DNA from 2 places in the Arthrobacter alpinus genome. Region 1 is predicted to be linked to the other one. Evidence: predicted binding sites of a transcription regulator. Region 1 holds the regulator's gene; the other holds the start of a gene.
The links. The regulator LexA, encoded in region 1, represses DNA repair genes until DNA is damaged. The targets are predictions, from matches to a motif close to TCGAACANNTGTTCGA.
Positions count from the first base shown of each region.

Region 2: a site for LexA is predicted at 789-804, ahead of AOC05_RS06270 (DUF222 domain-containing protein). Genes of this name have one in related genera too.

Region 1 is NZ_CP012677.1:927,892-935,611, reverse strand. It holds gene AOC05_RS04055 (histidinol-phosphate transaminase) at 1-150, opposite strand, end outside; gene AOC05_RS04050 (LysM peptidoglycan-binding domain-containing protein) at 216-608, opposite strand; gene lexA (transcriptional repressor LexA) at 906-1,649, shown strand; gene AOC05_RS04040 (ATP-dependent DNA helicase) at 1,750-3,837, opposite strand; gene hflX (GTPase HflX) at 3,830-5,497, opposite strand; gene AOC05_RS04030 (class I SAM-dependent methyltransferase) at 5,700-6,287, shown strand; gene dapF (diaminopimelate epimerase) at 6,280-7,200, opposite strand; gene miaA (tRNA (adenosine(37)-N6)-dimethylallyltransferase MiaA) at 7,246-7,720, opposite strand, start outside.
Region 2 is NZ_CP012677.1:1,409,163-1,416,882, reverse strand. It holds gene AOC05_RS06275 (mycothione reductase) at 1-718, shown strand, start outside; gene AOC05_RS06270 (DUF222 domain-containing protein) at 846-2,741, shown strand; gene AOC05_RS06265 (alkene reductase) at 2,981-3,991, shown strand; gene AOC05_RS20060 (hypothetical protein) at 4,081-4,386, shown strand; gene AOC05_RS19345 (hypothetical protein) at 4,583-4,768, opposite strand; gene AOC05_RS06250 (AAA family ATPase) at 4,918-5,802, shown strand; gene AOC05_RS06245 (vWA domain-containing protein) at 5,806-6,975, shown strand; gene AOC05_RS06240 (XdhC family protein) at 6,968-7,720, shown strand, end outside.

The sequences.
Region 1 (7,720 bases):
GATTGCTTCCTTGGCGTCCAGCGGAACACCAAAGGTGTTCTCGTTGACGTTGAGCAAAACAGGAACGTCGATTTGCGGGGCACCGTAGGGATGTTGTCCGCGCAGATCGTCGCGGAGCGGTAATTGGCTGAGGCGTTCAAACTGATCCATGGGACTAGTTTAAGTGCCGTGGACGTCAAGACTGAACTTGTGACAGGTAACGTCCGACCATTTGGCTATTTGGGGTTCGGGACAAACAGTTGCTGGCCTGCCTGCACCACGTTGGTGGTCAGCTCATTCAAGGCCACGATCTCACCCACGACTTCTCGAACATCGCGGCTTGAATCGCTGGCAGCCGCAATGGACCACAGACTCTCGCCTTGCAAGACCGTGACAGTGGTTGCGTAGTCCGCCATGTCGATGGGGCTGAACTTTGTGGCGGCGTTGGCAGGACTGGCCAGGGCTCCCAGGAGCAGGGCCAACACCGAGAATACGAGCACTGTGCTGAGCAGCAGGGCCGGAATGCCGAGCAGGATCATGCGCCCTCGCCGGGTCAGCCGCAGGGGCGCGGCGCCGGGGGTTGCTGCAAGGACGGGACGTCCAATTGTTGAAATCACCAATGCGCTCATGACTAAGGCTCCTTTTCACACCGTGAAGTTTCTTCCCGTGGGAGCCCACCAGGCGGGGCGTCCCAGTCGTTCCGCAGGAGCAAAACTTCCATAAACAATTTGTTCGATAGAACGTATGTTCTAACTCGCTACTACTGTTTTAGCATCTATTGACGACTCCTGACAAGACTCGCTAGAACAAATGTTTGAAATTCCCACTTTTCTGGCTTAATCTTGAGGGTAAGGATTCGCCTCTGAAAGCAGTCCACCAGCAGGCACTGACATTATTAGTGGCATCCACGAAAGGACCGAAGGATCATGACGCTCCCAGAACCTCCGCACCGCATCCCCCAGGCACCGAGCAGGGCCGGCATGAAGGGTCTGACGGTCCGCCAAAAGAAGATCCTTGAGTGCATCCAGCGCTCTATTGCTGACAAGGGTTACCCGCCGTCCATGCGTGAAATTGGCGACGACGTGGGATTGGCAAGCCTTTCCAGCGTCACCCACCAGCTCACCCAGTTGGAGCGGCACGGCTACCTGCGTCGTGATCCCAAGCGTCCACGTGCCATGGAAGTTCTCATTCCCCTCGTCCTTGACGACGGCGTGGTTGCCATTGAGGGTGTGAGCTCACCGGAGCAGGTCCGCAGTTCCAACGGCCTGAATTTTGCACAACTCAGCAGTTCCTCGGACACGGCATTCGTTCCGCTGGTGGGACGGATCGCCGCCGGCGGTCCTATCCTGGCCGATCAGATGGTCGATGACATCATGCCGTTGCCGCGCCAGATCGTCGGCAGCGGCGAGCTCTTTATGCTCAAGGTGGTTGGCGACTCCATGATTGACGCCGCCATCTGTGACGGCGACTGGGTTGTTATCCGGCGCCAGAACACCGCCAACAATGGTGATATTGTGGCCGCCCTGCTCGAGGATGAGGCCACTGTCAAGACGTTTCGCCAGCGTGATGGCCACACCTGGCTGTTGCCGCAGAACACCCGCTACGAGCCCATCCTGGGCGACAACGCCACTGTCATGGGCAAGGTCGTCTCGGTGCTGCGCAGCCTCTAGCAAATGCCAACGAAGAAGCGCCCCGGGCAATGCTCGGGGCGCTTTGTCGTGCGTGGCTCGCTGCGGGTGCCGGCACCCACCATCCCGAGGCCGTGCCGGGCTACTTGCCGGAGAGCCGCTCTAGCGCCGACAGGGCCACGGCCCTGTCCTTGGTGGACCAAAAAGGTGGCAGGGCGGCCCGCAGGAACCCGCCGTAGCTGGCGTTGGCCAGGCGGGAATCAAGGACCGCCACAACTCCCCTGTCACTGCTAGAGCGGATAAGCCGGCCCACGCCCTGGGCCAGGCGAATAGCCGCATGGGTTGCGGAGATGGCGATGAAGCCGTCCCCCCCGCTTTGGGCCACGGCCCTGGCCCGTGCCGTGACCAGCGGATCGTCGGGACGGGGGAACGGGATCCTGTCAATGACCACCAGCCGGCAGGAGGCCCCCTGCACATCAACTCCCTGCCACAAGGACATGGTGCCAAAAAGGCAGGTGTCGGGTTCCTCGGCAAATTCCTTGATCAGGCCGGCGATCGAGGCGTCTCCCTGACAAAGAATCTTGACCTTGAGCTTCTTGCGCAGCTTTTCGGCAGCGTCCTCGGCCGCACGGCGTGAGGAGAACAACGCCAGCGTCCCTCCCCCTGCGGCAGTGATCAGTGCCTCCAGCTCGGCCAACTGCTCCGGAGAATTTCCGAACCCGGGCTTTTGCAGGTGCGCCGCAACGTACAGCATGCCTTGCTTTGGATAATCGAAGGGGGAGCCGACGTCGGCACCGGTCCAGTTCGGCGCGTTGGCACCCAACAAACCCAGCCCCCCGGCGGTGGCCTGGAACGACTCGCCAATGGCCAGTGTTGCCGAGGTCAGGATCACCGTATGGTCGGCAAACAGACCCTCCCGCAATTTTCCGGCGACACTGAGCGGGGCGATGCTGATGACGGGAGGTTCGCCCTCATCCGCCTTTTGATAGCCCTGGCCGGGGGTGAAGCTACCTACCCGTGACGCCCAGAGAACTTCACGGGCGTCCTGGGCAGCCAACATCCGCTCACACAGGTCAAAGACTAGGTTCAACCGGGAACGGGCAATGGACCGGCCACCGTCGACGGCGGCCGAACCCTCCGGTTTGGAGTCAGATAAAGCCACGCGTGCGGCGTCCCGCAATTGTTCGATGGCTGCCGAGTGGGTCTCGTTCAGACCGTTGGGTAGCAGCCCGGACGGCGTTGCTGCAAAGGCCAGATCCAGGGCATTGCCGGCCGCATGGAGCGCGTCCACGGAGACGCCCGTGTGTTTGCGTGTGCTTGAGGCCGCCGCCTGGACCATCTGGACAGAGAGCTGGCCGGTGACGGCACCTGTCACACGGTCCTGGAGTTCGTGCGCCTCGTCCACCACCACGACGTCGTAGTCCGGCAGCACCGCGATTCCCTCAAAGGCGCTGATCGCCAGCATGGCGTGGTTGGTGACCACAATGTCCGCCACGGCTCCCTTGGCTCTGGCCATTTCGGAGAAGCAGATCTCGGCCAGGGGACACTTTTGCGCGCCCAGGCACTCCATGGACGTGACGGAGACCTGCCGCCACGCCTTGTCCGTGACACCGGGCAGCAGTTCGTCGCGGTCACCCGATTCGGTGTCCTGCGCCCACTCGCGCAACCGCACAACTTCACGGCCGAGGGCCGAGGTCGGCCCGGTCTTGGCACCTGGCAGATGCACAACACTGGAGTCCTCACCCAGGCTGAACAGTGCCCCCTCGGAGGAGTCCTCGGTGGGGAAGCCACCGCCCAATTTGTGCTTGCAGACATAGTTGCTTCGGCCCTTGACCAGGGCGACGTCAATGGGGCGCGGCAGCAGCGGGTCCAGGGCAGCGAGCAGCCTGGGCACGTCACGGCCCACGATCTGGGCCTGCAACGCCAGCGTCGCCGTGGCCACCACTGATGGTTTTTCACTCGTGAGGGCATGAACTATTAGCGGAATCAGGTAGGCCAGGGACTTTCCTGTGCCTGTTCCGGCCTGGACCAGCAGGTGGTCGCCGGTTTCAATGGCTGCCACCACCTGACGGACCATCTCATGCTGCCCGTCCCGGCGTTGGCCGCCCATGGCTTCCACCGCCCTGTCCAGCAGTTCCAGGGCCTGAGCAGTTGAGGCCTGGTCCGTTGAGGCTTGTGTTGGTGCAGGATCGGCCGTGGAGGCATCGGCTTCGGCAGTACTTTTATCCATGCTGGACAAACGGTGCCACTTCTGCGGCCAGGTCGTCACGGACGCGCACATGTGCCACAGTGCCGGTTTCGCCGTGCTCAATGCTGAGGATCTCGGCATCGCTTCCGTGCAATCTGTTCAGCACGTCGCCGCGGTCGTAGGGAATCAGCAGTGTCAGGTCAACCCCGGGGCGCGGGATGGCGTCGCTGATGGCCGCGAGCAGTCCCTCCATGCCCTGCCCGGTGCGGGCAGAGACTTCCACGCTGCGCGGCTCGCGCTGTCGCAGGCGTTGAACCACCAGCGGATCGGCGATGTCCACCTTGTTCAAGATGATGATCTCGGGGATTTTCAGCGCACCAACCTCGGCGAACACTGTGCGCACCGCCGAAATTTGTCCCTCGGGATCCGGGTGGGACGCGTCAACAATGTGCAGGATCAGGTCTGCGTCGGCCACTTCCTCCAAGGTGGAGCGGAAGGCCTCAACCAACTGGGTGGGCAGCGAGCGGACAAAACCCACCGTGTCGACAAGGGTGTAACCCAGACCGTCGGCGGTCTCTGTTTTGCGAACGGTGGGGTCCAAGGTGGCGAACAAGGCGTTCTCGACCAGGACGCCTGCGTTGGTGAGCCTGTTCAGCAGGGAGGACTTTCCGGCATTGGTGTATCCGGCGATAGCCACCGACGGGACAGAGTTGCGTTTCCTATTGGCCCGCTTGGTCTCCCGTGCAGGCTTCATGGCAGCAATTTCACGGCGCAGCTTCGCCATGCGGGTTCGGATCTTCCGGCGGTCCAGTTCCATCTTGGTTTCGCCGGGGCCGCGCGAACCAATACCGCCACCGGCGGTGCCGACCCGGCCACCGGCCTGGCGGGACATGGATTCACCCCAACCGCGCAGGCGCGGCAACAGGTACTCCATCTGTGCCAGCTCCACCTGCGCCCGGCCTTCGCGTGACTGGGCGTGCTGGGCAAAAATGTCAAGGATCAACGCGGTGCGGTCAATGACCTTGACCTTGACCACTTCTTCAAGGGTGCGGCGTTGGGACGGTGCAAGGTCGCCGTCGATGATGACGGTGTCCGCACCCGTGGCGTGGACGATCTCCTTGAGTTCCTCCGCCTTGCCCGTTCCCAGGTAGGTGGCCGGGTCTGGTTTGGCACGGCGCTGGACCATCCCGTCGAGGACTTCGGATCCGGCGGTTTCAGCCAACGCGGCCAACTCCCGCAGGGAATTCTCCGCATCTGCCATGGTCCCGGTGCTCCACAGGCCGGCCAGGACGACACGTTCCAGACGCAGCTGGCGATACTCAACCTCCGTGACGTCTTCAAGCTCGGTGGACAGCCCGGCCCTGCGGCGCAGTGCGTTGCGCTCGGCCAGTTCAGTCTGGTCACCGTCGAAGCTGCTGTGTTCGAAGGTAAGGTTCGAGACGGCCTGGGCCTGGCCGATGATGGGGTGGCTGGGGGCAGGCGTGGCTTGGGGGTCCTCGGCGTCGAGCCGGACCTCCGCGCGGACGGCCCGTGACGCGGCGATGTCCTTAGCCAGAATCCTGTCAATCACTGCCTCGATCTCGGCGACCGACAGATCCGAGGCCGCGTTCCCGGCCGACCCTGATCCGACAGGCCCTGTTGTGGGTTCGTTGGCGGGGACGTTGGCGTCGTCGGAACCGTGAGGTGCAGATGGGTTGGACATGTTCTCCTTATTGGCGTTAGACCAATCTTAGTCCCGTGCGCCGACACGCACACCTTTGCCGTCTACGGCTGTGGACAAAGCTGGCGGGGCAGGGGCCCTTAGGTGTGCCTAGATACCGATTGGGGCTGTTTCGCACTAATCTGGCATGACTATGGGTACTCAGGGCGCAGATCATTATTTCACTTCACAGCCGTCGGCTCCGATGAAACGGCGGCCCCTCACGGTGGTTTTAGCCGGCGAGAAACGGCAACTGCAGACGGCGGGGGGAATTTTCAGTCCCGACGGGGTAGACAAGGGCACCACCATTTTGCTTGCCGAGGCCCCGCCGCCCGCGGTGGACGGCAATTTGCTCGACGTCGGTTGCGGCTGGGGTCCTGTGGCCCTGACACTGGCCCTGCGCTCCCCCGCCGCGACGGTGTACGCGGTGGATGTCAATGAGCGCTCCATCGGCCTGACCAGTGAGAACGCCAAAGCCCTTGGCCTGGCCAATGTCCGCGCATCGACTCCCGACGCTGTGGACCCCGAGCTGCGCTTTGAGACGATCTGGTCCAACCCGCCCATCCGTGTGGGTAAGGAAGAGCTGCATTCGATCTTATTGATGTGGCTGCCCCGCCTGGCCGTTGGCGGCAACGCCTACCTGGTAGTGCAAAAGAACCTGGGCGCTGATTCGTTGCAGCGCTGGCTGGCACTTGAACTGGCCCAAAGATTTCCTGAGGCTGGTTTCAAGGTCTCCCGCGACTCGACGAACAAGGCGTTCCGCATCCTTCGGGTGACCCGCGTCCTCAGCTGAGGACGCCGCTGGCCACGATAATGGCCGGCCCACTCAGTTCCACATGCTCGCGGCCGTCAAGCCCCGGGAAGAAGCGCACGCCCACAACACCGCCGGGCACGGTGACTTCCCACGTGTCCGGGGCGTCCGCGCCGGCCCAGAACCGGGTGGTGGCGGCCGCGGCACAGGCTCCGGTGCCGCAGGACAACGTCTCCCCCACGCCACGCTCGTGGACGCGCATACTGATGTGCCCGACGTCGTCCCTCACCAAAGGCTCAGCAGGCACCGCAAACTCGACATTGGTGCCGTGCGGGGGCACCGGAGTCACCGACGGGGCTTGGTTGAGATTGGTTCCCTCGAGCTCGGCTGCGTCGGCCAAAGCCACCACCGTGTGCGGGTTGCCCATGTCCACTGAAAGGGCGGGGCGGGCCACGGCAAGCCCGGCCGCCTCGACGAGTGAATCCATGCCCCGTTCCGCAGCTTTGTCAGGGAAGATGAACTCCCATGGCCCCATGTCCACACGGTAGCCGTACCCGGTGCGTGCCACCACCTTGACACCGCCGCGGGTGCCAATAGTCAGCTCATCCCCGGGATGTAGCACCACCAGGCCCTGCTCGATCAGAAAGTGCACAAACACGCGCACCCCGTTGCCGCACATTTCCGAGAGCGAACCGTCAGCGTTGCGGTAGTCCATGAACCATTCGGCGCCAGGGTTGCCGGCCAGCAGGGCCACGCCCTCCGGCAGGTGCATTGAGCGGACGGCACGGATCAGCCCATCACCGCCAATGCCGCGGTGGCGATCGCACAAAAAAGCCACCTGCTCCGGGCTGATCTGTGTGTCACCGTCGGGATCGGCCAGCAAAACAAAGTCGTTCCCGGTGCCGTGGCCTTTGGAGAAGCGCATGCCGGTGAGGGAGGCGTGGGGTTCAGTCATGGATACAAGCCTATGGCACACCGGCGACGGCGGGGGCCGGCCGGCTCAGGGCTGCAGGGTGCGCCGGACCAGCTCGGCTGCGGCATCACCAACATTGGGCTGGTCCCAGTCCAGCCACTGCACGCGCGGATCGGCGTTGAACCAGGTCACCTGGCGGCGGGCGAACTGCCGGGTGCCCACAATGGTTTCCTCCGTGGCCTTGGCCACAGTGGATTCGCCGTCGATGACGCGCAGGAACTGCTGGTAGCCCAGCGCCTTGTGCGCCGTGCGCCCCTCGCGCAGGCCCTGCGGGATCAAGGCCTGGATCTCCTCCGCCAATCCCCCGGCGACCATGCGGTGGACGCGGGCAGCGAGCCGGTCGTGCAGGGCTGCGCGGTCCCCGTTGAGCCCAATCTGGACGGTGTGCTGGACGTACTGGCGCTCTGGCATGAAGGAGCTAAATGGCCGCCCCGTCAGCTCCTGCACCTCAAGAGCACGCACCAACCGCTTGCCGTCGCTGATGCGTGCGGCTGAGACGGGG
Region 2 (7,720 bases), 480 kb from region 1:
GCTTGAGACGACCCTGGAAGGTGTCACGAGCAGCTCCGGGGACGGGCGCTCCGGCGTCGTGCTTGAGGTCAAGGGACCCAATGGTCCGGGGACGATTGAGGCCGAGCTGTTGCTGGTTGCCACCGGTAGGCGCCCCAACAGCGACGCGCTGGGGATGGCCGCAGCCGGGGTGGAAGTCCACGGCGACGGGCGGGTGCGGGTGGATGATTACCAACGCACCTCGGTAGAGGGGATCTTTGCGCTGGGTGACCTATCCAGCGCCCACCAGCTCAAACACGTGGCCAACCATGAGGCCCGGGTGGTCAAACACAATCTCCTACACCCCGACGAGATGATGACCGCAGACCACCGGTTCATCCCGGCAGCGGTCTTCGCCGATCCCCAGATTGCATCGGTAGGACTCACCGAGGAACAGGCCATCGAGGCGCAGCGCCCTTATGCCGTCAAGGTCCAAAAATATGCCGACATCGCTGCCGGATGGGCTCGGGAGGACACCGTCCATTTTCTAAAGGTACTGGCAGATCCCACCACCGGACTCCTCTTGGGCGCACATGTCATTGGGCCGGAGGCGGCCACCGTGATCCAACCGCTGATCCATGCCATGTCGTTTGGGCAACGGGCCCTCGACGTCGCCCGCGGCCAGTACTGGATCCACCCTGCGCTGAGTGAACTCGTGGAAAATGCACTACTCGGGCTGCCGGAGCCGACCGAACAATAGCCAGTCAGACAGGCGCGGTTCCTGCCTCCGCACCTGCATTGTCAACGCCTGGCAGGATAAGAAATATTATTAGAATATTTGTTCTATAGTACTTCCTTGCTGGCGTATTTAGGTCTAAAATTGGTGTATGGGCACCGTTGATCGGTCCGGTAGCAAGAGAGTTTCCACCCCTTCCGGGCAGGCGTTTTTGGATCAGGACCCCGGCTTTGGGCCGGAGGGGATTGTTGGCGGCGATTTTTCCGGCCATGATTCTTTCGGTGTTGCTGTGGATGCTGTGGTGGATGGGGATGGTGCTGCGCTGGCCCGGCTGATTGCCAGTGATCCTTTTGCCGATGACCCGCAGATGCGCAATGTCACGTGGATCGGCCCGTCGCGGGAGATCAGTGCGGAGGAATGGGCGGCCCAGTTCTTGCCTGCCGCGCCTGTACCGGGGCTGGGGGTTGGGGCACTGTTGCCTGTGTCGCTCTCTGGTGTGGGTGCGGATGCTGCGGTGGCGGTGGTGCGGGCTTCGGTTCCGGACCTTCCTAAGGCGCCCAGGAAGGACAACCCTGCCGGTGTGGTGTGGACCCCTGCTGCGGGGGCCGAGGCGTTGGAGGTTCTGGATCCGGCCGGGCTGGCCGATAACGAGGTGTTGGACTTCATGCATGCGGCGAACCGTTTGGCCGCTTTCGCTCAGGCCAGGGAAGCCGAGGCGGTGGCCGTGTTTGCTACCCGTCGTCCGCCTCTGGCCGATGAACCGGTCCGGGAACGCGGCGGGGTGTCGTTGTGGGCTGCCGGGGAACTGATGGCGGTATACGCGATCGGGCGGGGCGCCGCCGAGCATCGACTCGATGACGCCGCGACCCTGACCGCGCTCCCGGCGACCTTGGCCCTGCACCGGCAGGGTCTGCTGGACGGGTTGCGGATCCGGGCCATCCACCGGGGCCTGGAGAACGTCCCCGAGGAGCTCTTCTTGGTGCTGGAGCCACTGTTTTTGCCCGGGGCGGCCCGGATGAACCCGGCCGGGCTGACCCGTAAGATCCGGCGCCTGGCCGAACGCTTCAACCCTGAACCGTTGGCGGTCCGGCACGAGCGGGCCCGGATCCAGCGCCGGGTCTGGTTCACGCCCCTGCCCGACGGGATGGCCCAACTCGGTGCGATCCTGCCCGCCACACCAGCCCTGGCCTTGTTCCAGTCCTTAGAAGCCTGGGCCAGACAGGCCCAACAGGATGGGGAACCCTCCACCGCTTTGACCCCGACCGGGCGGCCCTCCCGTAGCTATGATAACTACCTCGCCGATTGCTTCCTGGACCTGATCCATCAAGCCTTCCTCCACCCCGCCACCAGCTGCACTGACTGCTCCTGTAACAACCCCACCCCAGACCATCCAGCACCAGACCAGCCAGCACCCCACACCACCACCGGGCTGAGCGGCAATGGGCTGAGCGGCAATGGGCTGGCAGGGAATGGGCTGCCCGGTGGTGGGTCGGTTCCGGAGCCACGGTTTACTCCTCGTATCCCGGCTAAGGTCAACGTCACTATCCCGTTCCTGACTCTGCTGAACACCTCGGAGGAGCCCGGCCATCTCGACGGGTACGGTCCCATCCCGGCCGATCAGGCCAGAGAACTCGCCGCCGGGGCCAGCTCCTGGCACCGGATCCTCACCGACCCCGAAAAAGGCACCATCGTCAGTATCGGGCGCACCGCTTACAAACCACCCGCGGACATGGTCAGGCTCGTCCGTCTCCGGGACCCTGTCTGTACCGGAATCGGGTGCGACACCCCGGCCCGGAACTGCCAGATCGACCACACCATCCCGTTCCACCAAACCCGGTACACCCTCAACGGCACCGCCCTGCCCAAAGGCCAAACCAGCACCGAGAACCTCCGCCCACGCTCCATCTACTGCCACCGCCTCAAAGACGAGCCCACCACCGGCTGGAACGTAGAACCAGCCGAAAACGGTGCCACCAAAACCACCACCCCCACCGGACGCGAATACCTCCACAACCACCCCGACAACGAACAAAACGCACCCATCTAGCAAGCACCCTCCCCCACAACACAGGCCCGGCACCCAGGCAAGCCCTCCAAGCACAGACCAGCCACCCGAGGGCCCTTTCACCACGGGCCAGGCACCCAGGCGACACGCGGCAGGGAATAGCTCAGCGCTCTCCGGGCGTTGACAAAAAGTAAATACCAACCCCTGTTCTTTTGGAGATCTCCTTGAATTTGTTTTCCCCCGTCACCCTTGGCGAACTAACCCTGCCAAACCGCCTGGTCATGGCCCCGCTCACCCGCTCGCGCTCCGGATTGGACGGCGTTCCCGGGGACATCGTGGTCGAGTACTACAGGCAGCGGGCATCCATGGGGATGCTCGTTTCCGAAGGCACTTACCCCAGCTTTGCCGGGCAGGCCTTCGTCAGGCAGCCCGGGCTGGTAACCGAAGCCCAGATTGCCGGTTGGAAGAGGGTTACTGACGCGGTGCATGCCGACGGCGGGCTCATTATCGCCCAGGTCATGCACTCGGGCCGTGTCACCCACCAAGAGACAAATGGTGGACGTACAGTTCTCGCTCCCAGCGCCCTTGCCATTGACGGATTCACCCGGACCTACGCCGGAAAGCTGCCTTATCCGGTGCCTCGGGCACTTGATCTGGCGGAACTGCCAGAGATCATTGAGGAATTTGTCCAAGGGTCACGCAACGCGATCGCGGCCGGATTCGACGGCGTCGAACTGCACGGTGCCAATGGATACCTGCTGCATGAATTCCTTGCCCCGTCCTCCAATCAGCGCGACGACGCCTATGGTGGCAGTCCCGCGAACCGAGCCCGCTTCGTCATCGAAACCACAGCCGCCGTGGTGGAGGCGATTGGCGCTGGCAGGACGTGGTTGCGCATCTCCCCTGAACACAATGTCCAAGGCGCCCTTGAAACCGACCCCACCGACACGCTGGAGACGTACTCGGCCCTTGCCGACGGGATTGCACCGCTGGGGTTGGCAGGGCTGAGTATCCTGCATAAGGAACCGTCAGGCGTACTGGTCCAGCACTTGTGCAACCGCTTTGGCGGCCCGGTCCTGATCAACACCGGCTTTGGCACGATCACCAGTCTCAAGGACGCGCAGGCCGTGATGGGCTGGGCAGACGCCGTGGTGGTAGGGCGCCCGGCCCTCGCCAACCCTGATCTGGCGCACCGGTGGGAGCAGGACCTGCCCCTGAACGAACCAGACCATGCAACGTTCTACACGGAAGGGGCCGTGGGGTACACGGATTACCCCTTCTGGAAGAACTAGCAGTTGGCCTGTGCTCCGCGGGAGAGCCACACCCGGCCCTGTCGCGAAGCAACGACTTCATCGACATTCTGAGGGACGCCGCACACAACGTGGGCTTCTTCCGGATCATCAAATACGGGGCAGTACCGGGCCAGGCGCAAGACCTCCTCGACTCTGTGGCAGGCTTTTTCGCGCTGCTGCTGGAAGAACGCCTGGCCCTGGGCAAACACACCTCCGCACAGTTCCACCGCGACCCCGCCTCCGCCGTGCCAGCGGACAGAGTCCCGGCGGTGCCGGTGGTGCCAGCGGTGCCGGTGGTCCCAGCGGAAAGACTTTACTGGCGCCGGCAAGGACACAACGAGTGGCTGGCCTCCTACCCAGAACTTGAACGGACGGCATCGGCGTGGGCCGGGTAGGTGGCGGATACGGGACGTTTGTTGCTGACTGCCATCAGTGTGGCCCTGGACCTGCCCGAGGTGCGAACGTAGGGAGTGGGCTCACCGGCCGACTACGGCTTCGTGACGCGTTTGCTGCAGGATTGCGTGGGCGGACAAGTACTCGGTCCCCTTCTTCTTCTACCCCAGGCTCGACGCCGGCATTGGCGCGGTTCCGCTACCGGCCGCCCTCGCCGCCGATGCTCCCGGCGTCACCGGCGTCAACGTCCTCGAGCGCCAATGTCCTGAAGAGCTTTGTCGGCACACGCCGTTTGGCAAGCCCGTCATGGACTTCCAAAACACCAGGTTTGTGCTCGCGGAATGCAAAACCCAAGTGCTGGCCGACACGATGCTTGTGGAGCACCGATATCCACGTGGTCGTGGTTGATAGATGCCTGCAGATCTTTGGCGGCACCAACCATGTCATGTAGGAATTGATCGGCCGCTCCCGATGAAAACCGGCCAAGGCCCAATCTTCATGTTGCGGATCACACATGGCCCTATGCTGGTGCCATGACGAAGACGTCGATCGATTCCGCGGCAGCCCTATCCGCCATGCTGGCTTCCACCGGCTATCTGGCCGACGACGGCCTGGCCACCATTGCCTATTTGGCCCTGGGTATGGAGCGCCCGCTGCTGTTGGAGGGCGAGCCGGGCACGGGTAAGACGGCTCTCGCGCAGGCACTGGCGGAGGCGTTTGGGCTGCCGCTGATCAGGCTGCAGTGCTATGAGGGAATCGACGCTTCGCAGGCGCTTTACGACTGGGATTTCACCGCGCAGATCCTGCATCTGCGAAGCATTGAGGCTGGCGGCGGCAGCGGGCTGAGTGTTCAAGCGCTGGAAAGCTCACTGTATGACAAGCGGTTCCTGCTGGCCCGTCCCATCCTGAAGGCGCTCCAGCAAAGTCCGGCAGTGTTGCTGATCGATGAGATTGACAGGGCGGACGACGAATTTGAGGCGTTCCTGTTGGAGGTACTCTCCACCTACCAAGTCTCCATCCCCGAGTTTGGGACGGTCACGGCCGTGACTGCGCCCATCGTCGTGCTGACCTCCAACAGGACCAGGGACTTGCACGACGCCCTGAAACGGCGGTGCCTGTACCACTGGATCGACCACCCTGGACTGGCCCGCGAGGTTGAAATCCTGCGCACCCGCCTGCCGCAGGTGCCGGAGCTACTGGCCCATCAGGTGGTCAATGTGGTCCAACAGATCCGCGCCACCGACGGCATTCTCAAGCCGCCAGGCGTTGCCGAAACCCTGGACTGGGCCCGGGCCCTGCACCAGCTGGGCTGCGCCGAACTGGACCTGGCCTCCGCCGCGGCCAGCATCGGCGCCCTGTGCAAGTACCGTGAGGACACCGAGCGGGTCACGGCAGCCCTGGCCCGGATGTTGGGTTGAGACATGGCTGAGGCAGGCACATCCGGGCACACCGCGGACACGGGATACACCGCGCTCGCGGGCGTTCCGGCACACGGCGCAGAGGAAATCCTGTTGGCGTTTGCCAGTGCCGTGCGGGCCGCCGGGGTTAAGGTCAACCCGGAGCGGGCCCGCACCTTTGTCGAGGCGGTGGTCCGGCTGTCCACGGCCCGCTCTGCCATGGACCGCCACAACGTGTTTTGGGCCGGCCGGGGCACCCTATGCTCCTCTCCCGACGAATTGGGCCCCTACCAGCGAACCTTTGAGGCATGGTTTGCCCCCGTCCACTCCACCACCGAACGCCAGGACACTGCCTCCACCACCGTCAGCCAGGCCTCGCTGGAGAACGACGCCGGCACCTCCGACGGCGCCCAAGAGACGGTGAATGCCATCTCCAGCAGGCGCGAACTGCTGCGCCACCGTGACATTGCCACCCTTGACGCCACTGATCGCACGTTACTCAACCACATGTTCGAAGATCTGGTTGTGCGCCTGCCCAGCCGCCCCAGCCGCAGGCGAAAACTTGACCCTCACGGAGAGATTGACCGGGTGCGCACGTTGCGCGACCAGCTGCGGCGCGGCGGTGAACCGGGGCCGTTGCGCCGCAGCAAGGCGCCGCGGAAGCCGCGTCAGGTGGTGTGGCTGATCGACGTTTCAGGGTCCATGGCCCCTTATGCGGACAGCCTGTTGCGCCTGGCGCACCGGGTGCTGGCACAGGCCCCACGCCAGGTGGAGGTTTTCACCCTGGGCACCCGACTGACAAGGGTGACGGGCGCGCTCTTGGCCCACGACCCGGAGGAAGCCCTGGCACAGGCGGGGCGCACCGTGCCCGACTGGTCCGGTGGCACCCGCCTGGGCGAGGTGTTGGGCGCCTTCAACAACCGGTGGGGGCAGCACTCGGTGGTGCGTGGCGCCGTCGTAGTGATTGCCAGTGACGGCTGGGAACGCGGGGATCCGGCCCTGCTGGGGCAGGCGGTGCAGAGCCTGCATCATGTGGCTCGGCGGATCATCTGGTCCAACCCGCACCGGGGCAAGGCAGGGTATGAGCCGGTGCAACAGGGAATCAAGGCAGTGCTGGGGCACGTTGACTATTTTGTGGGGGGACATTCGATGAAGAGCTTCGAGGACTTGTTGGAAGTGGTGCGCAATGCGTGAGGTGTTGAAGGATCTGGTGTCCGCCGTCGCAGCCGGGCACACCGTGGGGCTAGGCACCGTGGTGCGCACGTTCAAGTCAGCGCCGCGGCCTGCTGGTGCCTCAATGATGGTCGACGCCGATGGCCGGGCGGTGGGTTCGGTGTCGGGCGGCTGCGTGGAGGGAGCCCTGTACGAGCTGGCCACCGCCGTGGTGCAGGACGGCACCCCTGTGCTGCAACGCTATGGCATCAGCGACAACGACGCCTTCGAGGTGGGGCTGACCTGCGGGGGCATCCTGGACGTGTTTGTCGAAGCCGTCTCGCAGGCGAGCTTCCCGCAGTTGCAGGGCGTTTGCGACGACGTCGACGCCGGCAATCCGGTGGCGATCGTGACGGTGATCGAACACCCCGACCGCTCCTGGCTGGGCAGGCACCTGGTGGTCCGCCCCGACGGCTTTGAGGGAACGCTGGGCAGCGAAAGGGCGGATCACGCCGTCAGCGACGACACCAAGGGGCTTTTGGCTGCCGGACGGAACACCACCTTGATGTACGGTCCAGACGGGGAACGCCGCGGGGACGGCATGCGCGTGTTCGTCATCAGCTTTGCCCCTCAACCGCGCATGCTGGTGTTTGGCGCCATCGACTTTGCCGCCGCCGTCGCACGGCAGGGCAGCTTCCTGGGGTACAGGGTCACGGTGTGCGACGCCCGCGCGGTGTTCGCCACGAAAGCTAGGTTCCCCGTGGCCGACGAGGTGGTGGTGGAGTGG